Regions from separate parts of the Suilimivivens aceti genome, predicted to be linked through region 3. Evidence: predicted binding sites of a transcription regulator. Region 3 holds the regulator's gene; each other region holds the start of a gene.
The links. The regulator Rex, encoded in region 3, represses fermentation and respiration genes when NADH is low (regulators of the CRP and FNR family bind a similar motif). The targets are predictions, from matches to a motif close to ATTGTTAANTANTTAACAAT.
Positions count from the first base shown of each region.

Region 1: the regulator Rex is predicted to act here: its motif matches at 4,420-4,439, upstream of gap (type I glyceraldehyde-3-phosphate dehydrogenase).
Region 2: the regulator Rex is predicted to act here: its motif matches at 6,011-6,030, upstream of OCV77_RS04825 (acetyl-CoA C-acetyltransferase).

Region 1 is NZ_JAOQKJ010000018.1:5,007-15,170, reverse strand. Features, by position in the region: gene OCV77_RS15260 (glycosyltransferase family 2 protein) at 1-867, opposite strand, end outside; gene OCV77_RS15255 (hypothetical protein) at 857-1,051, opposite strand; gene tpiA (triose-phosphate isomerase) at 1,195-1,941, opposite strand; gene OCV77_RS15245 (phosphoglycerate kinase) at 1,993-3,216, opposite strand; gene gap (type I glyceraldehyde-3-phosphate dehydrogenase) at 3,322-4,350, opposite strand; gene OCV77_RS15235 (histidinol-phosphatase HisJ family protein) at 4,620-5,438, shown strand; gene mnmA (tRNA 2-thiouridine(34) synthase MnmA) at 5,450-6,529, opposite strand; gene nifU (Fe-S cluster assembly scaffold protein NifU) at 6,537-6,980, opposite strand; gene nifS (cysteine desulfurase NifS) at 6,970-8,166, opposite strand; gene OCV77_RS15215 (polysaccharide biosynthesis protein) at 8,307-9,659, shown strand; gene OCV77_RS15210 (thiamine diphosphokinase) at 9,632-10,164, opposite strand, start outside.
Region 2 is NZ_JAOQKJ010000003.1:264,345-274,508, forward strand. Features, by position in the region: gene OCV77_RS04800 (electron transfer flavoprotein subunit alpha/FixB family protein) at 1-872, opposite strand, end outside; gene OCV77_RS04805 (electron transfer flavoprotein subunit beta/FixA family protein) at 899-1,681, opposite strand; gene OCV77_RS04810 (acyl-CoA dehydrogenase) at 1,710-2,864, opposite strand; gene OCV77_RS04815 (3-hydroxyacyl-CoA dehydrogenase family protein) at 2,918-3,790, opposite strand; gene OCV77_RS04820 (enoyl-CoA hydratase-related protein) at 3,893-4,678, opposite strand; gene OCV77_RS04825 (acetyl-CoA C-acetyltransferase) at 4,763-5,947, opposite strand; gene OCV77_RS04830 (hypothetical protein) at 6,199-7,182, opposite strand; gene OCV77_RS04835 (hypothetical protein) at 7,260-9,134, opposite strand; gene hpf (ribosome hibernation-promoting factor, HPF/YfiA family) at 9,312-9,839, opposite strand.
Region 3 is NZ_JAOQKJ010000002.1:267,413-277,576, reverse strand. Features, by position in the region: gene OCV77_RS03095 (leucine-rich repeat domain-containing protein) at 1-237, shown strand, start outside; gene OCV77_RS03090 (S8 family peptidase) at 304-1,215, shown strand; gene OCV77_RS03085 (beta/alpha barrel domain-containing protein) at 1,277-2,689, shown strand; gene OCV77_RS03080 (GntR family transcriptional regulator) at 2,707-3,405, shown strand; gene OCV77_RS03075 (NADP-dependent isocitrate dehydrogenase) at 3,420-4,628, shown strand; gene OCV77_RS03070 (ABC-F family ATP-binding cassette domain-containing protein) at 4,623-6,542, opposite strand; gene OCV77_RS03065 (redox-sensing transcriptional repressor Rex) at 6,680-7,324, shown strand; gene OCV77_RS03060 (hypothetical protein) at 7,343-7,978, shown strand; gene OCV77_RS03055 (NAD(P)H-hydrate dehydratase) at 8,027-9,562, shown strand; gene alr (alanine racemase) at 9,565-10,164, shown strand, end outside.

The DNA of each region.
Region 1 (10,164 bases), on a different contig from region 3:
TACGCCAAGCGATAAAAGGATCAATCCTCCGATAGCCCAGACAGAAACCATAAGTGTAGTCCATCCTACAATCGTTGCTCCCATGAAATGTCTGACAAGGGAATAGATCAAAATCCCAATACTTACCAGAAAAATAAAAAATCCAAGGAACGTGATCATCCTGATCGGCTTGGTGCTTAAAGATGTGATCCCCTCTATTGCAAAAGAAAGCATCTTGCCAAGAGGATACTTGCTCTCCCCTGCAAACCTCTCTCCCCTTTCGTAATAAACCACATCTGTGGAATATCCGATCATCGGTACGATACCACGAAGGAACAGATTGACCTCCCGAAACTCGGCCAGTCCCTCCAGTGCCCTTTTACTCATCAGTCTGTAGTCCGCATGATTAAATACCGTATTGACCCCCATGGTGTTCATCAGTTTATAGAAGCCCTCTGCAGTCGCCTTTTTGAAAAAGGTGTCCTTTGCACGGCTGCTTCTCACACCATATACAATATCTGTTCCATTCAGATATTTCTCAACCATTTCATCAATGGCATTGATATCATCCTGCAGGTCTGCATCCATGGAAATAGCCATATCTGCATGATCCTTTACTGTCATCAGTCCCGCCAGGAGCGCATTCTGATGCCCCCTGTTCCGGCTTAAGTTTACCCCGCCAAAAACCGGGTCTTCTTCATGAAGTCTCCTGATGATCTCCCATGTTCTGTCTTTGGAGCCATCATTGACAAATATGATCCTGCTCTCTGGATCGATCTTTCCTGCCTTTACCAGTGTCGAGAGTTTTTCCTTCAGGCGCTTTGAAGTTTCGGGAAGTACCTCCTGTTCATTGTAACAGGGAATTACCATATAGAGTTTATTTCTCATGAGCCCTCTCCTTCTTACGTCCTTTTTCTCCTGACTGTTTTCTATCATTTTTGCCATTAAGCAGCATAATGACCGAAGTTATGATACCGCCACATGCAACAGCGATCACAAGAACCCAGATAAGCATAGCATTGGAATCCCCCGTTGCTGCACATCTGATCCATTCATTTCCTATTAATTCCACTCTGAACTCCAACCTTTTTTAATCTGTTTCTATCAGTATACTTTCTATTGTCCCAAAAGTAAAGAACCCTGATGCAATACGCACCAGAGTTCTTTCTTTTGTTATACCTTGATTCTGTTTCCAGAATATCCATTTCACATTAATTAAGCGTTAACGATCTTTCCGAAGTCAGGCTTAAGAGCTGCTCCACCGATCAGACCACCATCGATGTCATCCTTAGAAAGGAGTTCTGCTGCATTACCTGCATTCATGGATCCGCCATACTGGATACGAACTGCTTCAGCTGTAGGAGCATCATACATTTCTGCAATAACATCACGGATCATCTTACATACTTCCTGTGCCTGGTCAGCTGTAGCTGTCTCACCTGTTCCGATAGCCCAGATAGGCTCGTAAGCAATAACAAGCTCTTTAACCTGATCAGCAGTTACATCTGTAAGATCCCACTTGATCTGTCTTGCGATCCACTCCTTGTATGTGCCAGCCTTACGAAGTGCAAGGGACTCACCACAGCAGAGAATCGGCTTAAGTCCAGCAGCAAATGCCTTCTTAACCTTAGCATTGATCAGGATGTCGTTCTCACCGAAGATATCTCTTCTCTCAGAATGTCCAATGATGATATATTCAACACCAGCATCCTTGAGCATAGGAGCAGAAATCTCACCTGTGAAAGCTCCCTTATCTTCGATATAGAAGTTCTCAGCGCCTAACTTAACGTTGGTTCCTTTAATAGCTTCTGCTACAGGTACGATATCGATTGCAGGTACGCAGTATACTACATCTACATCATCATTCTTTACTAAATCTTTCAGTGTTGCGCAAAGCTCAACTGCCTGGCTGGGAGTCATGTTCATCTTCCAGTTGCCGGCAATAATTCTTCTTCTTGCCATTTTATTATCCTCTTTCTAAATTTAATATTGCATTCACTAAGTTGCTTTCGGTTATTTGTCGTCAGCAGCTGCTACACCAGGAAGCTCCTTACCTTCAAGGAACTCAAGGGAAGCTCCACCACCAGTTGAAATATGGCTCATCTTGTCAGCGAAACCAAGCTGGTTAACTGCTGCTGCCGAATCACCACCACCAATGATTGTAGTTGCATCTGTTTCTGCAAGAGCCTTAGCTACTGCGATAGTTCCCTTTGCAAGAGTAGGGTTCTCGAATACACCCATAGGTCCGTTCCAAACAACAGTCTTAGCAGACTTAACAGCATCAGCATAGAGGGCTGCTGTCTTGGTTCCGATATCAAGACCTTCCTTATCAGCAGGGATCTTGTCAGCATCTACTACTTCTACCTCAATAGGAGCATCGATAGGATTCGGGAACTCTGCAGCTACTGTAGTATCGATAGGAAGAAGCAGCTTCTTACCGAGCTTCTCAGCCTTATCCATCATTTCCTTACAGTAATCAATCTTCTCATCATCAACCAGAGACTTACCGATTTCATATCCTTTAGCCTTTAAGAAGGTAAATGCCATACCACCACCAATGATCAGTGTATCGCACTTCTCAAGAAGGTTATTGATAACGTTCAGCTTGTCTGCAACCTTAGCACCACCAAGGATTGCCACGAAAGGTCTTACCGGATTCTCTACTGCGTTTCCAAGGAAGTTGATTTCCTTCTGCATCAGATAACCAACTACACAGGAACCACCCTTAGCACGAACAAACTTGGTAACACCGGCTACGGATGCATGTGCTCTGTGGGAAGATCCGAAAGCATCACATACATAATCATCACAAAGGTCAGCCAGTTCCTTGGAGAACTCTTCTCCGTTCTTGGTCTCCTCTGCACCACGGAAACGTGTATTCTGAAGCAGAACAACATCGCCATCCTTCATAGCTGCAACAGCCTCTGTAGCAGCAGATCCTGTTACATTGTAATCTGCTACAAAGTTTACAGGCTTGCCAAGTTTCTCAGAAAGTCTCTTTGCTACAGGTGCAAGAGATTCTCCTTCGTTAGGGCCATTCTTAACCTTTCCAAGATGGGAGCAAAGGATTACCTTTCCGCCATCTGCAAGCAGCTTGTTGATTGTAGGAAGAGCTGCTACGATACGTGTCTCATCTGTAATCTCACCATTCTTTAAAGGAACGTTGAAGTCACATCTTACAAGGACACGTTTGCCTTTTACGTTGATATCATCAACTGATTTCTTATTTAATCCCATGATTCAATCCTCCAAATTTATTAAAGCATTATCCCGTACAAAAAAGGTCCGGTCCATAAGACCGGACCTTTAGACAGGTCTTTCTTTCAGATACTTATAACTGAATTAGCCTAACTCAGCGAAGTACTTAATTGTACGAACCATCTGGCTTGTGTAGGAGTTCTCATTGTCATACCAAGAAACAACTTCTACCTGTGTCTTTCCATCCGGAAGAGGGCTAACCATTGTCTGTGTAGCATCGAATAAGGAACCGAATCTCATTCCAACGATATCGGAAGAAACGATTTCTTCTTCGTTGTAACCGAAGGATTCTGTAGCCTGAGCCTTCATAGCTGCGTTAACTTCTTCCTTGGTAACTGCCTTGTCTACTACTGCGAATAACAGTGTTGTAGATCCTGTAGGGGTAGGAACACGCTGTGCAGCACCGATCAGCTTGCCGTTCAGTTCAGGAATAACAAGTCCGATTGCCTTAGCAGCACCTGTTGAGTTGGGAACGATATTTACAGCGCCTGCACGGCTTCTTCTCTTGTCGCCCTTTCTCTGAGGTCCGTCAAGGATCATCTGATCGCCTGTGTAAGCGTGGATTGTGCACATAATACCAGACTCGATAGGAGCAAGGTCATTTAATGCCTTAGCCATAGGAGCTAAGCAGTTTGTTGTACAAGAAGCTGCAGAGATGATCTTGTCATCCTTTGTCAGTGTCTCGTGGTTTACATTGTAAACGATTGTAGGAAGATCATTTCCAGCAGGAGCGGAAATAACAACCTTCTTAGCACCAGCATTGATATGAGCCTGTGCCTTAGCCTTAGAGGTATAGAATCCAGAACACTCAAGAACAACGTCTACACCGATCTCGCCCCAAGGACAATTGTTTGCATCGGGCTCTTTGTAGATCTTGATTGTCTTACCCTTAACGGTAATTGTTCCAGCTTCGTCATCAGCAGTAACCTGATCCTCTTCTCCGATAGCTACATATCTGCCCTGTGAAGAGTCATATTTTAATAAGTGTGCTAACATAGAAGGTGTTGTTAAATCGTTGATTGCAACTACTTCATAACCTTCAGCACCAAACATCTGTCTGAATGCCAGACGACCAATACGGCCAAAACCATTAATTGCTACTTTTACTGCCATTTTAGTTTCCTCCTAAAATTGAATAAATTTTATATTATTTCGCCATCCAGGAAAACTTATCTTCCATAGATTGACAAAATTTTATCAGCACGATTATTTTACCTAATTTGTCCGGAAAGTGCAAGATGTAAATTTAAAAATATTCCTGTTTCCCTGTAAATTTAATGTAATTTTTATAAATCCCCCTCTTTTCTCTTCTGATTCATTGCATTTTCCTAGAAAATCCACTAGACTTGGGATTAAGAAGAAGAGAATGGAGGTCATTTACTTTGACGATCACCGCAGACTATCATTTACACACCCACAATTCCGGCGACAGTACGGCACCCATGGAGGACATGATAAAGAAGGGGATTTCTCTCGGGCTCACTACCATGTGCTTTACCGAACATATGGATATGGACTATGTGTACGAAAAACCCGAGGAAGCCGGTATGTTTGAATTAAACACCGATTCCTACCTGTATGAACTGGCTACCTTAAAAGAAAAATATGAAAATCAGATCCAGATCCTCTTTGGTGTGGAGCTCGGAATCCAGCCTCATCTCCAGAAGGAACTGAACCGGTATTCCAGAAGCTACCCTTTTGATTTCATCATAGCTTCTTCCCATATCTGCCACGGAAGGGATCCCTACTATCCGTCCTTTTATGAGGGGCGCAGTGACGAAGAAGCCTACCGGGAATATTTTTCTTCCATCCTTGAGAATCTGGATGTCTTCAGCAATTTTGATGTCTACGGTCATTTGGATTATGTTGTCCGCTATGGAGCAAGCAGGGATAAGGATTACTGCTATGAAAAATATCAGGATATCTTCGATAAGATTCTGATCCGTCTTCTGGAAATGGAACGTGGCATTGAATTAAATACCGCTGGACTCCGCAAAGGAATGAAGGATGTTCACCCCTGCACAGGCGTTTTAAAGCGCTATAAGCAGCTTGGCGGTGAGATCATCACGATCGGTTCAGATGCTCACGACCCGTCCGCTATCGCCGGTGATTTTGACAGGGCTGCTGACGTTCTGCGTGAATGCGGTTTCAGTTATTACACTACCTTTGAAAACCGGATCGCCGATTTCCACTGCCTGTAATTAAGGCGGCCTCATCCTTCGATGCTGCCGCCTCCAAGTACATATTCTCCATCATAAAATACGACAGCCTGTCCGGGTGTTACCGCCCTGACGGGCTTTTCAAATTCACAGAAGATCCTGTCTTCTCCTGCTTTCCTTATCCGGCACCATTCTCCCGGATGGGAATATCTGATCTTGGCAAATACACGCCTTTCCTCCGTCAGATCCGGAATGCTCATGTAGTTGATATGGCTGCAGGTCAGGTGATCTGTCATCACATCTTCCGCTTCTCCAATTACTACTTCATTGGCCTCCGGTCGGATTTCTGTCACAAAAACCGGATGTCCCATGGCAATGCCAAGTCCTTTTCTCTGTCCGATCGTATAATGGGTGATACCGAGATGTCTGCCGATCACTGTACCGTCCTTTAAAACAAAGTTTCCTTCTCCCGGTACCTTTCCTCTTCTTTCCCTTTCAATAAAACCTGCATAATCTCCATCCGGTACAAAGCAGATATCCTGGCTGTCCGGCTTATAGGCCACTGGCAGATCATTTTCAACTGCCATTTTCCGGATCTCATCCTTATGATAAGCCCCTACCGGCATCAGCGTATGGGAAAGCTGATCCTGGGTCAGATTATAAAGTGCATAGGTCTGATCCTTCCTTGCCGTTACGGAATTGCGGATCGCATACCTGCCATTCGGAAGCTGCTCAATCCTTGCATAATGACCGGTAGCGATATAATCTGCGCCAATCTCCAGACTTCTCTGCAAGAGGGACTCCCACTTCACATAACGGTTACAGGCAATACAGGGGTTTGGTGTCCTTCCCTGCAGATATTCACAGGTAAAATAGTCCATGACCTTTTCCCTGAACTCCTGCTTGAAATTCATCACATAATAGGGAATATCCAGTACCTGTGCCACTCTTCTGGCATCCTCAACTGCTGAGAGTCCGCAGCATCCGCCGTGTTCCTCTTTCAGTGCCTGCTCTTCATCCTGCCAGATCTGCATGGTCACACCGACCACATCATATCCCTGTTCTTTTAAAAGCAGGGCGGCTACAGATGAATCTACGCCGCCCGACATTCCAACTACAACCTTCTTTTTCATAAAAGCTTTAATACTCTTCCTCTTCCGCTTCCTCGCCCTCATGGATATCTGACTTGGGTTTGGAAAGACCTTCGATGGTTATGTGGTTCTTTTCTGCATAGTCCCAGAGTGCTGCATGAATCGCCTCTTCTGCCAGCAGGGAACAGTGCACCTTAACCGGCGGAAGTCCGTCAAGTGCTTCCATAACCGCCTTATTAGTCACTTCCATGGCTTCTTTAATACTCTTACCCTTAACAAGCTCAGTTGCCATGCTGCTGGTCGCTACAGCTGCACCGCAGCCGAATGTCTTGAATTTGCAATCCCTGATGATCTGATTGTCATCAATATCCAGATAGATACGCATAATATCGCCGCATTTTGCATTTCCAACAGTACCTACACCGCTGGCATTCTCAATCTCGCCCACATTTCTCGGGTTATTAAAATGGTCCATTACCTTTTCACTGTACATGCTTCTTTTCCTCTTTCTTAATAAAGTCTTCGTAAAGCGGTGACATACTGCGGAGTCTCTCCACAATTCCCTTCAGTTCATCTGCCACAAAATCAATTTCTTCCTTTGTATTCTCCTCACTTAACGTCATGCGCAGGGATCCATGTGCGATCTCGTGAGGCAGTCCTATCGCCAGAAGGACATGGGAGGGATCCAGCGAACCTGATGTACAGGCTGAACCGCTCGAAGCACAGATTCCTTTCATATCCAGCATGATCAGCAGGGATTCTCCCTCAATGAACTGAAAGCTGAAGTTTACATTGTTCGGCAGTCTGTCTGTTCTGTGTCCATTCAGTCTACAGTAGGGAATTTCCTTCTCTATTCTTTCGATCAGATAATCACGAAGCTCTGTCTCTTTCCTGTTACGCTCTTCCATATTGGCAAAGTTCTTCTTTACTGCAGCAGCAAGTCCGACAATACCTGGAATATTCTCTGTACCGGCACGGCGGCTTCTCTCCTGTGCTCCGCCATGTACAAAGGAACGGATCTTAACACCTTTTCTGATATATAAGAAACCAATACCCTTGGGACCATTGATCTTATGTCCGCTGGCAGACATCATGTCGATGGGAAGTTCATCCACTCTTGTCTGCACATGTCCATAGGCCTGTACTGCATCCGTATGGAACAGAATGCCGTGCTCTCTGGCAATTTCTCCGATCTCCTTAATAGGTTGAATCGTTCCGATCTCATTATTTGCAAACATCACAGAGATCAGGATCGTATCCGGACGGATTGCCTTTTTCAGCTCATCCAGTTTAAGTACCCCATTTTCATCTACATCAATATAGGTAATGGAAAATCCTCTTTTTTCCAGATATTCGCAGGTATGCAGAATCGCATGATGCTCGATCTTCGAGGTAATAATGTGCTTTCCTTTGCTCTCATAAGCCTCTGCAGTCGCAACTAATGCCCAGTTGTCAGATTCGGAGCCACCTGCTGTAAAGTAGATCTCCTGTGCCGATGCACCAATGCTCCCTGCAATCTCCTCTCTGGCCTCTGTCATGGCTTTTTTACTCTCTGCTCCAAGAGAATAAATGCTGCTGGCATTTCCATAATACTCTGTAAAATAGGGCAGCATGGCATCCACCGCTTCTTGTGCGGTTTTGGTCGTTGCTGCATTATCAAGATAGATCAGCTTATTCATTTTGATCATCAAATCCTTTCTCTGTTTGCCCTAGTAATCAAGTAGGTCGTCTCGCAACAATATACCATTTCTTCACTGTTCTGTCAATTTCCCACTCTGCATATATTAGCATTAACACCTGCAGGAGATGATATCCTTTCATGCGCTATTTCTCACTGAAAAATCCTCTGGTTTTCGGGACGGTCGTTTTAACCATCACCGGCTTTGTCAGCCGGTTTATCGGCTTTTTTTACCGTATCTTTCTGTCAAGGGTCTTTGGAGCAGAAGGTATGGGGATCTATCAGCTTACTGCCCCTGTGCTCGCACTCACCTTTGCTCTTTCTGCTGCCGGGATCCAGACCGCCATCTCCAAGTTTGTGGCAAGAGAAACCTCTACCAGAGATTATCGGTATTCTTTTGTTTATTTATTCTCCGGTCTTACTCTTTCCCTTGCGCTCTCCATTCTGTGTGCTGGCTTTGTTTACTGCTTTTCAGAACAGATCGCCGTACGCTTTCTTATGGAAGACAGGACTGCTCCTCTTCTCCGCATTATCGCTCTTTCCATTCCCATGGCTGCCGTTCATTCCTGCATCAACGGTTATTTCTACGGGATTAAAAAAACCGGCATCCCTTCGATCTGTCAGCTCTCCGAACAGCTCATGCGGGTTGGCAGTGTTTATGTGATCTATACCCTATGTCAGAAAAGAGGATACTCTCCAACAATCAGCTTTGCTGTCATTGGTCTGGTCATTGGTGAATGTGCTTCTATGCTGGTGTCCCTGATCGCTGCCTGGGCTCACTTCTCTGGAAAATTGAATACATCATCTGCCTCTTCAAATGTGCCTGTCCATCTGCACCGCGCTCTTTCTGATATGCTTCATCTGTCCATTCCACTATCTGCCAACCGTGTGATCATCAATTTTCTGATGAGTGTAGAAGCTGTTTTCATCCCGGCGCAGCTCCTGAGATACGGATATGCTCATCAGGCGGCTCTCAGTATCTACGGTGTTCTGACCGGTATGTCCCTGCCACTGATTCTGTTTCCAAGTGCCATTACAGGCTCTGTCTGCGTCCTGCTTCTCCCTGTCGTTTCGGAAGCTGATGCCACCGGCAATCAACATATAGTAGAAAAGGCGATTCAAAAATCTGTCAAATATGGTTTTCTTCTGGGCAGCGTCTTTACTCTGATCTTTTTCCTTGGCGGCTCTTTTCTTGGAAATCTTCTCTATCAGAACGAAGCTGCCGGCCGCTTCATCAGCGTTCTCGGATTTCTCTGTCCTTTAATGTATATTGCATCTACCCTGAGCAGCATCCTGAATGGTCTTGGCAAAACAGGTCTGACCTTTCTGTACAGCATGATCAGCCTGCTGGTCCGTCTGTTCTTCGTCTTTTTCCTGATTCCTGTAATGGGAATTAATGGTTACCTCCTTGGACTTCTGGCAAGCCAGCTTGTCCAGACCCTGCTCTGCCTGTATGCGGTACGTGATTATGGAAGTGCTCCCGGCTTCCACTGATTATCATATATTACAAGAATACGTCCTCTTTTTACTGATACCGATGCTGCCTGTCCGGTAAATTCATTACTGACTCCTATCGGGAAGTTATCAGAAAGAACCGCATCTGCTATTTCATATTTCAGGTTCTGCAGAGTCACACCTTCTGCCTTTTCCCCGTAAGAAAAAACAGATACATAACCGTCTGCTCCTTCGGGAAAACAAATCTTTTCTCCTCCGCTGATCATTGTGATCACCTGTTTCTTTCCTATCAGCCAGCCTCTGGCACCATGCTTCTGCAGATAAGAAAGGCACTGCACATTAGCATAGCTGTGATCCACTCTTCCACCAAGACCGCCATATAGATAAAAATACCGGTAACCTCTTTTCAGCCCTTCTTTGATGCCGGAAAGCGTATCCGTATCATCCTTTTCCGGCTGCAGTACGACTTTTTCTTTACATTCCGGAATATAATGCAGGGAATCAAAATCACCGATTGCCAGGTCTACCCTGCCATTCTTCACAT
Region 2 (10,164 bases), on a different contig from region 3:
GAAATACCGATTGCGAAGTATACGTTAGGACGAACGGTCTTACCAGTCTGTCCAACCTGAAGATCCTTCGGCTTCCAGCCTGCATCTACAACTGCACGGGAGCAGCTTACGGTACCGCCAAGTACCTCTGCAAGATCATCAAGAAGCTTGAAGTTCTCTGCGCTTCCAACACCACGTCCACCAGATACAAGGATCTTGGCATCCATGATATCAGCTACGTCAGATACGGACTTAACGATCTTTAAGATCTCAACATACTTGTTATCAGGTGTGAATCCGGGATTGAATTCGATCACCTCAGCCTTTGCTCCGGGAACTCTCTCAGCCTTCTGCATAACACCAGGACGAACTGTTGCCATCTGAGGACGGAAGTTCGGGCATGCAATCGTAGCGATTGTGTTACCACCGAATGCAGGACGTGTCATTAACAGCTGGTTGTGAAGCTGCTCCTTGCCGGGGATCGGGTTGATCGGAAAATCTCCGATATCAAGCTGTGTACAGTCTGCTGTCAGACCTGTATGGATTCTTGCAGAAACTCTGGGGCCAAGGTCACGGCCGATTGCAGTAGCACCTACCAGGAAAATTTCAGGCTTGAATTCATTGATCACAGATGCCAGTGCATGAGCATAAGGCTCTGTTCTGTACTCTTTTAATTCAGGATCATCTACAACGATGACCTTATCAGCACCATACTCAGCAAGCTCGTCAGCAAGACCCTTGATTCCGCTGCCAACTAAAACTGCTGTTACTTCTGTGCCTAAATCCTTGGCAAGATCTTTTCCCTTACCAACTAATTCTAAAGCAATTCCGCTGAGTTCATTGTCTACCTGCTGTGCAAAGACAAAAACTCCCTTATATTCTTGAATATTCATTTTGGAACCTCCATTATCATCCTTAATTAGATCACGTGCTTAACTTTTAACTTGTCAATAATATAATCAACTGAAGCTGCTGCATCAAGGTTAACCTTCTCGCCTGCTCCCTTTCTTACCTTATCGGAAGCCTTAGCGATCTGGGTAGGTGAACCCTTCAGACCTAAATTGGAATCATCTACATCCTTCAGATCTGCTCTTCCCCATACGGTGATGTCAGCCTTGTAAGCATCAAAGATTCCGCCGGGAGTCATATAACGGGGCTCGTTTAATTCAGCAAGTGCTGTAATTAAGCAGGGCATTTTTGCCTTTAATACGTGATATCTGTCATCGAACTGACGCTCAACGATCACGCTGTCGCCTTCTACTTCGATCTTCTGTGCATAGGAGATTACCGGAATTCCAAGATGCTCGGAAATCTGAGGTCCAACCTGTGCGGTATCACCATCGATAGCCTGACGGCCTGTGATGATCAGGTCATACTCAAGGTTACGCAGTGCGCCTGCCAGTGTCTGGGAGGTAGCCCAGGTATCAGCACCACCAAGAACACGGTCTGTTACAAGGATACCCTTGTCAGCGCCCATTGCAATTGCCTCACGAAGAACTTCTTCTGCCTTGGGAAGACCCATTGTCAGAACAGTTACTTCTGCGCCATACTGGTCTTTTAATCTAAGTGCTGCTTCCAGACCTGCCTTGTCGTCAGGATTCATGATAGTAAGCATCGCACCTCTGTCAAGTGTACCGTCGGGATTGAACTTAACGCCGCCCTTTGTATCAGGTACCTGTTTAACACAAACAACGATTTTCATTGTATTATCTCTCCTTATTCTTTCATTCTTATTTCAGCAGGGAACCGGAAATAACCATTCTCTGTACTTCAGATGTACCTTCATAGATCTCTGTGATCTTGGCATCTCTCATCATACGCTCAACGTCGTACTCTCTGATATAACCATATCCACCATGGAGCTGAACAGCCTTGGTTGTTACTTCCATAGCAACCTCTGCAGCATACAGCTTAGCCATAGCAGCTTCTACTGTGTAGCTCTTCTGGGTAGCCTTAGCCATAGCTGCTCTGTATACCATGTACTGTGCAGCCTGAACCTTGGTAGCCATATCAGCTAACTGGAACTGTGTATTCTGGAAAGCACCGATTGCTCTGCCGAACTGCTTTCTTTCCTTTACATAAGCGATGGTTCTGTCAAGAGCACCCTCTGCAAGACCAAGAGCCTGTGCAGCGATACCGATACGTCCGCCATCCAGAGTATGCATAGCGATACCAAAGCCCTTGCCTTCCTGACCAAGCAGGTTTTCCTTGGGGATACGGCAGTCTGTGAAGATCAGTTCGTATGTGGATGAACCACGGATACCCATCTTATTTTCCTTGGTACCGAAGGTAAATCCGGGAGTTCCTTTTTCTACGATGAAAGCAGAGATCATCTTCTTGCTTCTGCCCTTAGCATCGGTTACAACGCTTGTTACAGCGAAAATTACATAAACATCAGCTTCCTTACCATTGGTAATGAAGATCTTGGATCCGTTCAGAACCCACTCGTCACCATCAAGAACAGCCTTTGTCTGCTGACCCTGTGCATCAGTACCAGCTCCGGGCTCTGTCAGACCGAAAGCACCAAGCTTCTCACCCTTTGCAAGGGGAACCAGATATTTCTGCTTCTGCTCTTCTGTACCATAGGTCTGGATAGGATCACAGCAAAGAGAGGTGTGTGCAGAAACGATAACGCCTGTAGTACCACAAACCTTGGACAGCTCCTCAACGCACATAGCGTAGGTTAAAGGATCGCATCCCTGTCCGCCGTATTCCTTCGGAACCGGAATTCCAAGGAAGCCAGCCTTAGCCATCTTCTCAACTGTTCCTCTGGGGAACACTTCTGTCTCATCTACTTCCTGAGCCAGAGGCTTAACTTCTTTTTCTGCAAACTCTTTGAAAAGAGTTCTCGCCATTTCATGTTGTTTGCTTAACGTAAAATCCATGATTTTTATATCCTCCATTAAATATATGTTATTGAGGGAATCCTCAATTAAAATTACTGTGCATCAACAGGGGTCTTTGTTCTGTCTGCATTGTAAATATAGAAGCCCTTGCCGCTCTTAACACCAAGATTACCGCCACGGACCATCTTACGGAGAAGAGGACATGCACGATATTTGCTGTCACCTGTTTCATTGTAAAGAACATCCATGATAGCAAGGCAGATATCAAGACCAATGAAATCACCAAGCTCAAGGGGTCCCATAGGATGGTTTGCACCAAGCTTCATAGCCGCATCGATACCGGCTACATCTGAAACACCTTCCATCTTGATGAAGGCTGCTTCGTTGATCATGGGAACAAGGATACGGTTTACTACGAAACCAGCTGCCTCGTTAACCTGTACAGGGGTCTTTCCGATCTCTTCAGAAATCTTCTTGATGGTATCAACTGTCTCTGCAGGAGTATTTACACCGGCAATAACCTCAACTAACTTCATACGGTCAGCAGGGTTAAAGAAGTGCATACCGATCATAGGACGGTTCAGTCCGTTTCCGATCTCTGTGATGGAAAGGCTGGATGTGTTGGAAGCGAATACACACTCAGGCTTAGCGATCTTGTCAAGCTCTGCAAAGGTTGTCTTCTTTACTTCCATGTTCTCAAATGCTGCTTCAACGATCAGATCACAGTCTTTGCAGAGGTCTTCCTTCAGACCGGGAGTGATCTTTGCAAGGATAGCATCTACTGCTTCCTGTGTTAATTTTCCTTTTTCAACTAATTTAGCATAGCCTTTGGCGATCTTTGCTTTTCCACCGTCAGCCCACTCCTGCTTGATATCGCAGAGCGCTACTTCATATCCGTCAACCTGGGCAAATGCCTTTGCAATACCCTGTCCCATAGTACCGGCACCGATAATACCTACTTTCATTTCTTTTCCTCCTGAAATTTTCATTATCTTTTATTCTTAACAGCTGGTTTCCTGCCGCAGGCACTACGCCGGCTGTCATTTACAGATCTGTGCTTTCAGAAATCAGCAGTTCTTGAAGGGCTCTTTTACCTTTTCCTTGTTCTTGTCAAGGAAGAATGCCATTCCATACTTCTGGTCTTCTGTCTCAAAGCAGTCACCAAAAAGCTTCTCTTCGATCACGATTGCCTGATCCATGTCTGCATCAAGACCTTCGTTGATCGCTTTCTTGCAGTTGCGGACAGCGATCGGTGCATTCTTTGCAATGCCTGCTGCCATCTTCTCTGCTGCAGGAAGTAACTCCTCCTGTGTATAAACAGCGTTTACAAGACCGATTCTGTAAGCCTCGTCAGCCTTGATGTTTCTTGCTGTGTAGATCATCTGCTTAGCCATGCCAGCGCCTACAAGACGGGCAAGTCTCTGTGTACCACCAAATCCGGGTGTGATGCCAAGACCAACCTCAGGCTGTCCAAATACGGCATTATCAGAACAGATTCTGATATCACAGCTCATGGAGATCTCGCATCCGCCGCCAAGTGCGAATCCGTTTACTGCAGCGATCACAGGGATCGGGAAGGTTTCGATCTTGCGGAATACATCATTTCCCTTCTTACCGAAGGCTTCGCCCTCTGCCTTGGTCAGTGTGCTCATCTCAGCGATATCTGCACCTGCAACGAAGGACTTCTGTCCTGCACCTGTCAGGATCAGTGCTCTTACTTCATCAAGGTTTACAGCATCCAGAACAGCGTTCAGTTCGTCCAGTACTGTAGAATTCAGTGCGTTCAGTGCCTTCTCACGGCTGATGGTGATAATGGCATAAGCACCCTTCTGCTCATATGTTACAAATTCCATGGTATTAACTCCTTTTTATTTTGTTCACAGAAGTAAGCAGACCTAAGAAGTTAAGCCTGCTTACTTATTTTCCTTAAAATATGCTTAGTCTTCAATCTTAACGACTGTAGAGCATCCCATACCACCGCCGATGCAAAGAGTTGCAAGACCGGTCTTGGCTCCTCTTGCCTGCATCTCATGAAGCAGTGTAACAAGGATACGGCATCCGGAAGCTCCAACAGGATGTCCAAGAGCGATCGCACCACCATTGGGGTTGAGCTGCTTGTCAACATCGATTCCCAGATCCTTACCTACTGCAACAGACTGTGCTGCGAATGCTTCGTTTGCCTCGATGATATCGAAGTCCTCGATCTTCATGCCTGTCTTAGCCATAACCTTCCTGGTAGCAGCAACAGGTCCGATACCCATAACCTCAGGTCTTACACCTGCAAGTGCACCAGCTACGAAAGTAGCCATGGGCTTAACGCCAAGCTCCTTAGCCTTCTCTTCGCTCATAACAACGACTGCTGCTGCACCATCATTGATACCGGATGCATTACCAGCGGTAACAAATCCGTCAGGATTGATGGTACGGAGCTTTGCAAGTCCTTCGATGGTAGAACCATGGCGGGGTCCTTCATCTACCTTGAACTCGATCATTTCTTTTTTCTTCTTAACCATTACAGGTACGATTTCGTTCTCGAAAGCACCGTTCTTCTGTGCTTCTTCAGCCTTTAACTGGCTCTTTAATGCGAACTCATCCAGCTCTTCCCTGGTCAGTCCCCACTCTCTGCAGATATTGTCTGCAGTTGTGATCATATGATAATCATTAAATGCATCCCACAGGGCATCCTTGATCATGCAGTCAACTAAAGTACCATTGTTCATTCTATATCCGAAACGTGCCTGAGGAACAGCATAGGGTGCCAGAGACATGTTCTCCATACCGCCTGCTACAACGATGTCAGCATCTCCTGCCATGATCATCTGTGCTGCCTGGTTTACACAGTTCAGACCAGAACCACAGACAACGTTCATGGTAACAGCGGGAACCTCGATCGGAAGTCCTGCCTTGATAGATGCCTGACGGGCTACGTTCTGTCCAAGGCCAGCCTGGATAACACATCCCATGTATACCTGATCTACTGCTTCCGGAGCAACTCCAGCCCTCTGAAGTGCCTCCTTGATTACGATTGCGCCAAGCTCAGCAGCAGGGGTTGTGCTTAAAGAGCCACCCATGGTACCGATCGCTGTACGGCATGCACCGGCTAAAACAACTTTCTTTGCCATTATTTCTTTCCTCCGTTTGAATCATTTTGTATAAAATTTCAGCCTTACCGGCTGTCTGCAACGATTGTTAATTTTTTGTCATTGCTACAGAAATCATTATAACATAGGGCTTTTACTTTTGCAATCACAATTCACAGAAAAGACATTTGTTAAAAGGGCATTCGTCCACTGGACGCGAAGCTGAAAAAGACGCTTCGTTCTGATGAAGAGCGAAACGTCTTTGGATATTTCAGATGTGTTGTAAAAATTTTCTATGGGTCAAGTGTATCTGGTGCCTTAGTTGGTTCCACTGTCGCAGGATCTTTCGTTGCCGTCGGCTGCGCCGTTCCTGACGGTGCCACTGCTGGCGGTACAGGCGTTGTGGCTGACGCTTCTCCTTTCTTTTCCTGGCTTCTCAGGCTTTCCAGATAGGCCTGCCACTCATCTTCCTTACGGATCTCTTCGACCTTGTCAAAAAAGGCGCTCCAGGAATACAGTGTCTCATCACTGACATTCACAAGGCTCACAGGACTTGCCGCTGACAGAAGTACCATGCCTGCCGGAAGCATTTCTCCCTCGGGAACCACGGAGCCGTCCGCTGAAACAGCGATCTTTTCATCTGCCAGCTTCTGCAGGAAGCCTGCCAGCTCTTCATAGCCATTTTCGATGAGATTCCTGATCTCTCCCTGCAAAAGTGCGGTTCCCTTCATCCTTGTCACATAAGCTGCGTTCACGATGGGAGTGCCTTCTTCCGAAACCGTCACTGCCTGATCCGGCATCCTTTGCATTTTTGCATAGGAAAAGGAAAGGATCTGTTCCCTGCCCTCTGCATCCTTCATCAGGAAACGATAATCATAATCCGGTGTCGATACGACCTGGATCTTATCTGTCAGGATAACCGGCTGCCTGCAGTCCTTCCAGACCAGCTCATTCTTTTCATTCAGGATGATCTCTTCCTGCCCGGTAAAGAAAACGGATGGTCTGCCGGTATCCTGATTGTACCCGATCACCAGATTGCCGGAGGCATTTTCATGGGCTTTATCTTCACTGTCCTTACTTTCTCCGCTTTCCTGTGATGCCTGCTGGAAGCAGATCATGCTGCTATCTGCCGCATTTTCCGGAAGCGTGATTTCCAGTGTATACGGTATCGTCTTCCCCTTTGCTCCTTCCCTGCCATCTACTGTCATATTGGAAGCGAGTACCAATACACCAAGTGACAGGAAGCCCGCCGTCAGTACTGCTGTCTTTTTCTTCATTCTTTTCCCCTTTCGCTTACATAAAATTTCCTTTTACATTACTTTTACACATTTATTATAGCAAATGAAAGGACGTTTCATGCTATCGGTATTAGCAATATCCTTCCATCGTTTCCTGTGATCCGATAAAGCGTGTCATAGGAAAACTCCGTTCCGTCCATAAAGGGTGCAAACAGCTCCTGATTTTCTTCATCAAGAGGCTCTACATACAGATAGCCTGCATGGGACTCTTCGATCGTCTTTAAAAGTGCTGCGCTGTCCGTCGTCTCTCCGCTGATATTTCCGTACATCACAGATACCGGTGCTGCTTCAAAGCTGACATAGGCATTCCTTACCCAGCTGATATCCGACAGATCCCGGAGATAAAGCACACGGCCGATGCTTTTCCTCGTCCCTGCACCGATCTTCGCCAGAAAGGCCTCTGCCTTCTCATCTACGATATCCTCTCTCTCCTGCCGGATCTCTTCTATCGTATTCCTGTAGCCGATCAGTGCCCGGTAAGATCCCTGATAATCTGCCGTCAGAAGAACCGGTATAGCACAGAGCAGCAGCCCCCGAACAGCATTTTCTGACTTCAGTACAAGATATGCGATCAGATACAGGCTTCCTATCGTAAAAGGTGCTCCATACCGTTCAATCGAGGACACCATGCCAAAGGGCTCCAGATATTGTGTTTCCACTGCAAAGATCGTCAGGTGGCTGATCAGGTTCAGGCTGTAAAAGCTTGCTGCGCTCAGCAGGGCAAACAAAAGCAGGAATCTGCTGTCCTTGCCGGTTATCTTTTTCCGGATCCCAAGCAGGGCATAAATAACCAGCACCAGGATCACCAGCATCAGCGGACTTAAATTCAGTATGGCCGTGGAATACCGGTGCAGCGGCCATTTCAGGAAGGCAGTCAGAAAGGCATCTATCATCTGTCCCTGTACATCCGGGATGTTCATGCTTCCTGTTGCCATATGAACTGCAACGCCTGTCAGCTTGGCAACCCTTCTGTTCATCAGGCAGAAGAAAAGCCAGCTTCCTTCTGTCAGCGCAGGCAGGCATACCACAGCTATAAGTCCTCTTTTCACTGTCTTTCGGTCCTGTGCAAATATTTCATCCCTTCTGTGCAGGAAATGATATAGCAGCGTAAATAAAAGTCCAAAGAACAGCCAGATCACCCCTGTATTCTTGCAGAGCACCAGTACCATCAGATAACAGGCCTGTCTTCCGTAATAAAACAGGGAAGAATGCCCCTCTCTGTCCAGAACCGCTGTCAGGAATGCCCCATAGATCACAGCCATGGTAAAATCTGCGCAGCATCCGTCCATCCAGAAGGCCTCCACCATGGAAGGGAACAGCCACAGCAGTACAGCGCCGATCGTCATGGTGATTACGTTCTTCTTTCTGATCTGCTCCAGCAGGGGAACAAGGAATGCCAGATTGCAGACATAATATCCTGCAAACATCAGCCCTTCTCTGAACTCTGAGGGTGAAAGGTGAAGGAACCACCATTTCAGCATCTGGGTTCCCGGCGGATAATCCCCAAATTCTGCCGCCACGTTTTCATACCTGTCTGCAAAGCCGTCCAGGTAAAAAATGGACTTCACATCTGTGGCCCAGAAATTATAGTCATCCCACCAGCTTGTCAGCTTACCGGATACACACACTGTCACAACCATAAACAGCAGCAGGGCTGTCAGAAAAGCGGGTGCCCTCAGCTCCCTCCCGGCAAAGGAGACAAGCTCCTTTCTCTTTTTTCTGTCCATTTTAAAGACAAGGATTCCACTTCCCAGCAGAAATAAGGGTGCCAGGATATCCGTCAGCCAGAGGAGGTTTCCAAAGCTGAGCCCATACAGGAAAAGAATCAGAAGGCTCACTGCTGCAGGAATACAGTCTGTCAGCTTCTCTTTCAGGTAAAATCCAAGGATCAATATAAAAATTAAAAGCGATAAAATATGAATGATAAACATAGTAAAAGTATACCTCAAAAAGCATGCGTCGTGGAAGCTTTTTAAATAAAAATGCCGGCTGCCCCCAGAAATTCAAAAAGATGTGGAGCACCTGCCCCACATCTTTTTGAATTTAGCCTCCCACTCAGGGAGCCCATCACGCCTGTCCTTCCATCGCTCCGGACCGGCCGCTTTATTTTATACCTCAGGCTCGATCAGACCGTAAGTATTTCCTTTTCTCTTATAAACAACATTCACCTGATCTGTCTCTGCATTACAGAATACAAAGAAGTTATGTCCAAGAAGCTCCATCTGAACACAGGCATCTTCCGGATACATAGGCTTGATATCGAACTTCTTGGTACGGATGATCTGTACCTCCTCATCATCCAGATAATCCTTCTCTATGAAATCCTGCTTGAAGAATCCTCTCGACTGCTCCTTGGCGATCAGCTTGGTCTTATACTTCTTCAGCTGCCTCTCGATGATCTCTTCTACAAGATCAATCGATACATACATATCATTACTTACCTGTTCAGAACGGATGATACTGCCCTTAACCGGGATCGTAACTTCGATCTTCTGTCTGTCTTTCTCGACACTGAGTGTAACATGTACCTCTGTTTCCGGTGTAAAGTACTTCTCAAGCTTACCGATCTTATCCTCCACTGCTGCACGAAGTCCAGGAGTCACTTCAATATTCTTGCCAACAATAATAAACTTCATATACATCATCCTTTCCGTGGATTATTTCTTTCAATCATTATAGCACATGTCCCCTTAGTTTTGCAATAATTTCAATGATTTGTTTAAAAACGATACCAGTTTTCTAACAATTTTAGTCATCTTCGGGAAGTGACCTTTTTCGACTATCCTGTTCTCTTTATCATAAACACACAAAACGTCCGTTCCTCATTTTTCCTGTGGATAGTGTGGATAACTCCGTGTATAAATCAAAAGCGCCTGTTTTATGGTATTTATGTATGTGGATAACTCTTTAGTCATTTTCTTCCTGTCGTCCATATATATCAGTTCTCTCTTTTTCTGCTTT
Region 3 (10,164 bases):
TACATCCAGTTTACAGCAAGACATTTTTCACCTTATGGGCTGTATCATGGCAGTAAAGCAGTAGGACAGGGACAAGTGATCAATGGCGGTGCACTGATCGGACTTTCCGGAAATAAAGATGATACTCCGGATACCGGTGATTATTCCCATCCCAAATGGGCATTTGCAGCCGGATTGTTTTTTGCTTCTGTAGCATTGTTTTTCTACAGGGGAAATGAGAAACGAAAAAAGAAATAAAAAGAAATAAAAGCGCATCAGAAAGACTTCTGGCATAGAATAATTAAAAAGCCGGGAGTCTTTTTTATGTTTCGTGTCAGAGAACAGCTTGGGTTTAGTGATAAACTGCTTGCAGAATGTGGGAGGGACAGAATTACAGTAGCTATGCTGGATACAGGAGTAGCCAGACATCCGGATTTTGATGACAGGCTGCTTTTGTTTCGGGATTTTGTCAATGACCGGAAGGATTTTTATGATGACAGCGGGCATGGTACTCATGTAGCAGGCTGTATCTGTGGAAGCGGAAGGGCTTCTATGGGAAGATACCGGGGGATTGCTCCCGGATGCAGACTGATCGTAGGAAAGGTTTTGGATTATCGTGGAGACGGCATGCTCCAGAGCATGACAAGGGCTTTGGAGTGGATATTGAATAATCAGGAAGAATTTCAGATCAGGATACTGAATATTTCTATTGGTATGGGTGAAGCATCAGATGAGGAACGGATGCGGGAGCTGCTTTCGTTGGTAGATGAGGTGTGGAACCGGGGGATCATTGTGGTATGTGCAGCCGGAAATGGAGGTCCGGGAGCAATGACCATTTCACCTATTGGAGCACGTAAAAAGGTGATCACGGTAAGCTGCAATGAGGATGGATATTTTGGAGAAAGGGAAGATCTCTGCGAGGAGTACAGCAGCCGGGGACCAAGTCCCTATGATATGAGAAAGCCGGATATTGTGGCACCGGGAACAGATATTATTTCCTGTAATGCTTTCTTTGAAAAAAGAGGGTTCCGGTATCGGAATGCCTATACCAAAAAGAGTGGAACTTCTATGGCAACACCGATCGTGTCAGGAGCTCTGGCACTTCTTTTACAAAAATATCCGAAGATGACAAACGAACAGGCAAAGCATAAGCTGATAATGACAGCAAGAGATCTGAATGAGCCGTGGAGCAAGCAGGGAGCTGGCATGATAGAGATAAATTCTTTGTTGACATGAGATGTTTTATTGTATACAATTATACATGGACTTTGGGAATAGTTCAGGAGGAGATAGTGCGATGGCAGAAGAAAACAATGTTTTTTTAGACAGACCGGTGTTTTTAAATTCCAAGAATAATCTGCTCGAGATAGAAGAGCATATGTATATTCTGGATGATGTAGAGAAACCGCAGGTATTCAGAAATATGTTTCCTTATTCAGAGGTACCTAAGATCCCTTTTAATGACAGGATCGTGCCTCACAATATGCCTAAGGATATCTGGATCACAGATACTACCTTTCGTGATGGACAGCAGTCAAGAGCACCTTATACCACAGAGCAGATTGTAAGGATCTATGACTATCTGCACAGACTGGGCGGACCAAATGGTATGATCCGTGCCAGCGAGTTTTTCCTTTACAGCAAAAAGGACAGAGATGCTGTATACAAGTGTATGGAGAGAGGATATCAGTTTCCTGAGGTGACAAGCTGGATCCGTGCCAGCAAGGAGGATTTCAAGCTGGTCAAGGAGATCGGAATGAAGGAAACCGGTATTCTTGTGAGCTGTTCTGATTATCATATTTTCCTGAAATTGAAAATGACAAGACGCCAGGCAATGGAGCATTATTTAAGCATTGTCAGGGACTGCCTGGAAGAAGGCATCAGTGTCAGATGCCATCTGGAGGATATCACAAGAGCGGATATTTACGGTTATGTCGTGCCATTCTGTCTGGAGCTTATGAAGCTGATGGAGGAGTATAAGATTCCGATCAAGGTAAGAGCCTGCGATACCATGGGCTATGGTGTCAATTATCCGGGTGCTGTTATCCCGAGAAGTGTACAGGGTATCATTTATGCGCTGCATACCCATGCAGGTGTACCACATGAAATGATCGAGTGGCATGGACATAATGATTTCTATAAAGCAGTGGTCAATTCCACAACGGCATGGCTGTATGGATGCTCCGGTGTCAATACATCTCTGTTTGGTATCGGTGAGCGAACCGGTAATACGCCTCTTGAGGCCATGGTATTTGAGTATGCCCAGCTAAAGGGAGATTTAAATGGTATGGATACCACTGTGATCACTGAGCTTGCCGAGTACTATGAAAAGGAGATCGGCTATCATATTCCGGAGAGGACGCCTTTCGTAGGAAAGAACTTTAATGTGACACGTGCCGGAGTTCATGCAGATGGACTGTTGAAAAATGAGGAGATCTATAATATATTTGATACGGACAAGTTTTTAAACCGTCCGGCACTCTGTGCAGTCAGCAACACATCCGGTCTTGCAGGAATTGCACACTGGATCAATACTTATTTCAAGCTGAAGGCTGAGAAGCAGCTTGACAAGTCAAGCCCACTCGTTGCAGAGGTCAAGAAATGGGTAGACAAACAATATGAAGAAGGCCGTGTGACTGTCATAACAGATGCAGAGCTGATCGAGCAGATCGCAATAGCCTGCAAAAGGCTTGACACAACTATCGGTTAGAGGGCAATGATAACAGAATGAGCAGTTATGATGTAAAAAAAGAAGTAACAGATAAATATTCCTTAAGAGGCAGAGTGTTTAACAGGCTCCGGGAGGATATTTTAAGCGGAAAGTATGAAGAGCACGAGGAGCTGAAGGAGGTTGCCATAGGGGAAGAGCTGGGAGTCAGCAGAACGCCTGTAAGAGAAGCCTTCAGGCAGCTTGAACTGGAGGGACTGATCCAGATCATTCCCAATAAGGGTGCCTATGTGACAGGTATTACCGCCAAGGATGTAAAGGACATTTACATGATCCGTTCCTCCCTGGAGGGAATGTGTGCAAGACTTGCCACGGAGAATATCACAGAGGAGCAGCTTGAAGAACTGGAAGAGAATGTATATCTGGCAGCATTCCATGCGTCCAAGGGGCATATGGAACAGATGACGGAGCTGGATAACAGGTTTCATCATATCCTGTATGATGCCTGCAATTCCAAGATGCTGGAAAGACTGCTTGTAGATTTTCACCAGTATGTAGCAAGGATCAGACAGAAGACGCTTTCCACGAAGGAAAGAGGAATTGCATCCAATAATGAACACAGACAGATCATGGAGGCTATCAAGGCAGGCAATGCAGATGAAGCAGAAAGACTGGCAACCCTGCATATGAATAATGCCTATAATAACATGGTAAAGAATGGCCTGTACGATATTTATAAGAATGAAGAGCAGGAATAGGAGAGAAAGAGCATATGGCTGAGAAGATAAAAATGACCACCCCGCTCGTGGAAATGGACGGGGATGAAATGACCAGGATCCTCTGGAAGATGATCAAGGATGAGCTGCTTATTCCTTATATTGATCTGAAGACAGAATATTATGATCTTGGGTTGGAACATAGAAATGAGACTGATGACAGGGTAACAGTGGAGAGTGCGGAGGCTACGAAAAAGTATGGTGTGGCTGTTAAATGTGCGACCATTACACCAAATGCAGCCAGAATGACAGAATATAATCTGAAGGAGATGTGGAAGAGTCCGAATGGTACGATCCGTGCGATCCTTGATGGAACTGTATTCCGTGCGCCCATCGTAGTAAAGGGAATCGAGCCCTGTGTCAGAAACTGGAAGAAGCCGATCACACTGGCACGTCATGCCTATGGTGATGTCTATAAAAATACAGAGATCAAGGTGCCGGGACCTGGAAAAGCAGAACTGGTGTTTACAGCAGAGGACGGAACAGAGACAAGAGAACTGATCCATCAGTTTACAGGAAGCGGTATTATCCAGGGAATCCATAATACAGACAAATCCATTACCAGCTTTGCGAGAGCATGCTTCTCCTATGCATTAGCAACGAAGCAGGATCTGTGGTTTGCAACTAAGGATACTATTTCCAAGAAATATGATCATGACTTTAAGGATATTTTCCAGGAGGTATATGAAAAGGAATTTGAAGCGCAGTTTAAGGATGCAGGAATCACCTATTTCTATACGCTGATCGATGATGCGGTAGCCAGAGTCATGAAAGCAGAGGGCGGCTTCATCTGGGCCTGTAAGAATTATGACGGTGATGTGATGAGTGATATGGTTTCTTCTGCGTTTGGATCCCTTGCCATGATGACCTCTGTGCTGGTATCCCCTGCCGGTGTTTATGAGTATGAGGCAGCACATGGAACGGTACAGAGACATTATTATAAGCACCTGAAGGGGGAGGAAACCTCTACAAACTCTGTGGCAACGATATTTGCCTGGACCGGGGCACTCCGGAAAAGAGGGGAACTGGATGGCCTTGATGATCTGATCGCCTTTGCGGACAGGCTGGAAAAAGCAACTTTAAAGACGATCGAAGACGGTAAGATGACAAAGGATCTTGCCCTGATCACATCCCTTGAAAATGTAACAGTTCTGAACAGTGAGAACTTTATCAAAGAAATCAGAAAAACGCTGGAAGCCTTATAAGGCCTCCAGCGTTTCCCATTTTTCATATAATTCTTCAAGTCTTGCAGAGATGCTTTCTTTTTCCTTTGTCAGCTCCTGAAGCTTTGCCACATTGGTCGCATTTTCGGGAAGTGCCATTTCGTTATCAAGCTGTTTATCTTTTTCTTCCAGCTTTGCGATTTCTTCTTCACATTTCCGGATATCATTTTCCTTCTTGCGCTGCTTTGCCTGCTGCTCCTTCTGGGCTTTCCAGTCCTGCATGCCCTCGGAGGGCGGGGCAGGGGTTTTGGAAACAGTATTTTTCACAGCAAGATCTCCGTTTGGAAGATCACCGGTTTTCTTTTCCAGATAATAATCATAGTTTCCAAGAAAGCCGGTAAGCTGGCCGCCAGATAGTTCCAGGATCCTGGATGCCGTCCGGTTAATGAAGTATCTGTCATGGGAAACATACAGGACAGTTCCTTCATAGGCATTTACCGCATCCTCAAGGATTTCCTTGGAGGCGATATCAAGGTGGTTTGTCGGCTCATCCAGGATCAGGAAGTTGGATTCGGAAAGCATGAGCTTAGCCAGAGAAACGCGGCCTCGTTCTCCACCACTTAAATCACGGATCAGTTTGAATACATCATCACCGGTAAACAGAAAAGCTGCAAGTGTATTACGGATCTGGGTACCGGTAAGAGAAGGGTACTCATCAGAAATTTCGTCAAAAAGCGTTTTGTCCGGATGCAGGACATGATGCTCCTGATCGTAGTAGCCAATATGTACATTTGTACCAAGCGTGATCGTACCACTGTCGGCAGGAACAAGGTCATTGATGATCTTAAGGATCGTGGTTTTCCCTGTACCGTTATCACCAATGATGGCTACGTGTTCGCCTCTTTTAATATCTATGCTGATATCCTGGAACAGGGAAAGGTCATCGAAGGATTTGGCAAGATGCTCTATATGAAGAACATCATTTCCACTCTGACAGCGGGGAGTCAGTGTCATATGGATATCAGCCCGGGCTTCCGTTGGCTTTTCAAGGACTTCAATCTTATTCAGCATCTTTTCCCGGCTTTCTGCCCGTTTGATGGATTTTTCACGATTAAAGCTTTTCAGCTTTTCAATGACTGCCTCCTGATGACGGATCTCCTGCTGCTGGTTCAAATAGGCATTTCTTGCAGCAGTACGCAGAATTTCCTTTTTGGCTGCGTAAGCTGTGTAATTGCCAAGGAAGGTGGTAGCCTTTGTCTGATCAATTTCAATGATCTTGCCGGCAAAACGATCCAGAAAATAACGGTCATGGGAAACAGTAAGAACGGCACCCTTATAATTCAGAAGATAGTTTTCAAGCCAGGCAATTGCATTCAGGTCGAGATGGTTTGTTGGCTCATCGAGGATGATCAGCTCCGGTTTTTTCAGGAGGAGCTTTGACAGGGCGACTCTTGTTTTCTGACCACCGGAGAGAGTGGAAATCTGTTTGCCAAAATCCTCTTCGGCAAAGCCAAGTCCCTTTAGCACACCGCCGATCTCACTCTGATAGGCATAGCCGTTTTCCAGTTCGAACTGATGGTTCAGCCTGGCATAGTTTTCCATGAGGCTGTCCAGCTCACGGCCGTTTACAGTATGCATTTTTTCTTCCATTTCACGGAGCTGTTTTTCCATGGCAATGACAGGTGCTTTGACAGAGAGTAATTCTTCATAAATGGTATTTTCACTGTTTACATTCTGGTTCTGCGCCAGATAGCCGAAGGAGGCCTCCTTTTTCAGGGTGACGATACCGGAATCAGCAGGCAGCTCCCCGACGATGATACGCAGCAGAGTAGTTTTGCCCACTCCGTTGATACCAACAATTGCTGCTTTGTCGTGCTCTTCAATATGGAAGGAAACATCCTTGAGGATGGGTTTTTCGTTAAAGGCTTTGGATAGATTCTGACAGGATAAAATCATAAAAAATGTCCTTTTCGTATTTGTTTTTATCATCTTAGAGTGTAGCGTTTTAGCGGCTTTCTGTCAATGCAGGAAGAATTGACATTTTTTTAACATTGAGCTATGATAAAATTATTAATCATATGGGAGCTGGTATTGTGGAAAATAAAGGAATATCACAGGCCGTCATAGGACGGCTGCCAAGATATTTCCGGTATCTTGGTGAACTGAAGGACCAGGGGATCGAGCGGGTTTCCAGTCAGGAATTAAGTGATATTATGAAGGTGACTGCTTCCCAGATCCGGCAGGATTTTAATAATTTTGGTGGCTTTGGACAGCAGGGCTATGGATACAAGGTAGAATATCTCTATGGCGAGATCGGTAAGATACTTGGTCTTGATCAGACACATAATCTGATCATCATAGGTGCCGGAAATCTTGGTCAGGCGCTGGCCAATTACATGAACTTTGAAAGAAGAGGATTTTTATTCCGGGGGATATTTGACAATAATCCAGCGCTGTATGGCAGGAGAATCCGGGATATGGAAGTGCTTCCCATGAAAGAGCTGTCGTCCTTTGTCAGAGAGAATGCGATCGACATTGCAGTGCTTACCATTCCAAAGAACTGTGCAGTAGAAGTAGCCGAGGAACTGGTCAAGGAAGGAATCCGTGGCATCTGGAACTTTGCACATGTGGATCTGAATGTGCCGCCGGATGTACAGGTTGAGAATGTACACCTTTCAGACAGTCTCATGAAGCTGACCTATAATATTAACCGATATGAAACACATTATGATGCCTGATGATTGGAGTGAGGAAACGTGGCAAAATCAGACGAAGAATTCAGACATGCCCTTTCTGGCAGGAAGCTGCCGCCATTGACATTGGATCACCAATGGCACCAGCTGGTTGTAAGCATAGGGGCAGAGAAGAAGATTCACACACTATCTGCAGAACAGACAGAGCTGTTAAAACAGCAGGCCGGTGCGGCAAATGAATTGAAGAAGCTGAAAAAACTGAAAAAAAGACTGATGGACGAGATTGTTATACTGGCTGAGACCGGATGTGACGGGACAGATAAGAAGGCTGAAAAGAAGCTGGATGAGCATAAAGCACTGATAGAAGAATGTAACAGAAAGATTGATGAATGCGAGGATCTTCTGATCAGTCTGCCGGGAGAACTGGATGAGGTCAATCGTAAGCTGATGCTGAAGACCATGGAGATTTCCTATGACCTGCTTAAGAAAAATGGGCAGGAAATTGAAACTCTCACAGAATGGATTGATTCTACGAGAGAAGAATTAAAGGAAAAGCTGGTGAGAAGGCAGGAGATGCAGGGAACCAGCCAGAATATTTATACTTATATGCATAATGTCTTCGGACCGGAAGTAGTCGATATATTTGATCTTCAGAATTTTAAGCCTGTTATAAAAGAACAGGAAGAAAAGAAATCATAGAAAGTCTGCCCGCTGGCGTACTTTCTATTTCTTTTTGAAGGGGGTTTTATGGAGTATATTGTTACATCCAAAGAGATGAGAGAGTGTGACATGACAGCGATCAAAGACTGTGGGATACCTGCCATGGTACTGATGGAGAGAGCGGCACTTTCTGTGTTCTCAGAGATAGAGGCATTTCTCTCTGAAACGATCCGTATTGCAATATTTGCAGGCTGCGGAAACAATGGGGGAGATGGACTTGCACTTGCAAGGCTGCTGGCAGAAAAGGGGATCCACGCTGATATTTTCCTGATAGGAAATACAGAGAAGCTGAGCATGGAGTGCGGGAGCCAGCTCTCAATCCTGAAACAGCTTGGTATTACAGTCAATAGCAAATCAGCAAAAGCAGAATATGATATGGTAGTGGACTGTTTGTTTGGAACAGGGCTGACAAGAGAGATCACAGGGATATATGAAGAAGCTGTCAGGGCAATCAACTGTTATGGTGAAAAGGGAAGCAGAGTAATCGCTGTGGATATCCCTTCAGGAGTCTGTGCAGATTCCGGGAAGATACTGGGGTGTGCAGTGAAAGCTGAGCTTACTGTTGCTCTTCAGTATGGAAAAGCAGGACACTATCTGTATCCGGGGAAAATGCTGTGTGGTCATACCGTGGTTCATAATATTGGTATCCCGGAGTCTTTCAAATCAGGAAAGGAGCCTTCGTTTTTTTCATACAGGGAAGAAGATATACATGGGATTCTGCCAGAGAGAGCAGCGTTTGGCAATAAAGGAACCTTCGGGAGGATACTGCTTGTAGCGGGAAGCAGGGATATGGCTGGAGCAGCGCTACTGTGTGGAAAAACAATTTTAAGAAGTGGTGCCGGTATGCTGAAGATCATTACAGCTGCCGAAAACAGGGATCTGATCTTAAGGGAGCTTCCGGAAGCCATGATCTACACTTACGAGGGTAAGCCTGAGGAAGAAAAAGTAAGGCAGAGTATAGCATGGGCAGATGTGATCGTGGCAGGATGCGGGATCTCTACAGATGAAAACGCAGAGCTGCTGATGGAAATGATCCTGGAACAGGGAGAAAAAAGAGCAGTTATTGATGCGGATGGTCTGAATCTGATCGCAAGGGAAGGCTCTCTGCAGGAAAAGCTGTTAAAATATCAGAAGGGCAGGGTGATTCTGACACCCCATCCAGGGGAATTTATCCGTCTTGCAGGCATTTCCATGAATACCTACAAAGAAAATCCGGCATTTTATTTAAAGAAGCTGGCAAAGGAGTATGGCTGCGTGATAGCAGGCAAGGATGCGGTAACACTTGTTGCGTCACCGGATGAAAGGATGGTTTATCTGAACAGGACAGGAAATGACGGGATGGCTACTGCAGGAAGCGGGGATGTGCTTGCCGGTGTCATCGGGGCACTGTCTGCTTCACTTGAATATTTTCAGGCAGCATGCTGTGGAGTATTCCTCCATGGGCTTGCCGGAGATATGGCTGCAGAAAAGCAGGGAAAACGAGGAATGCTGGCATCTGACATTTCTGCTGAACTGAAAGAACTGCTGAAGGAAGAAACAGCAGAGAGGGAAAAGAGGATCTGATCATGAAGGAAGAATATCAGAGGGTATATGCACAGATCGATCTGGACGCACTGATCCGGAATGTGCAGCATATAAAGACCAATATGAAGCAGGGGGTAAAGCTGATCTGTGTGATAAAGACGGATGCTTACGGACATGGCGCAGTGCCGGTCGCAAGAGAGCTGGAGCAGCTTGAGGAAGTAAGTGGTTATGCTGTGGCAACAGCAGAGGAAGCACTGGCTCTCCGGAAAGCGGGTGTGCGGAAAATGATCCTGATTCTTGGGTATACATTTCCCTACAGCTATAAGGAATTGATACGGGAAGATATCAGAATGGCGGTATTCCGGGAGGATACGCTCATGCAGCTTGCAGAGGCCGTCAGGGAACTGGAGAAGGAGGGGATACACAAGAAAGCAATAGTCCATGTGAAGGTGGACACAGGTATGAGCAGAATTGGGATCACACCGGATGAAAGAGGACTTTCCTTTGTACAGAAGCTCCTTGCGGTGAGGGAGATTGAAGCAGAGGGGATTCTGACACATTTTGCAAGAGCAGATGAGGAGAATAAGGCTTTTACAGAGAAGCAGTTTGAAAGCTTTTCTTCCTTCATCAGACTGATAGAG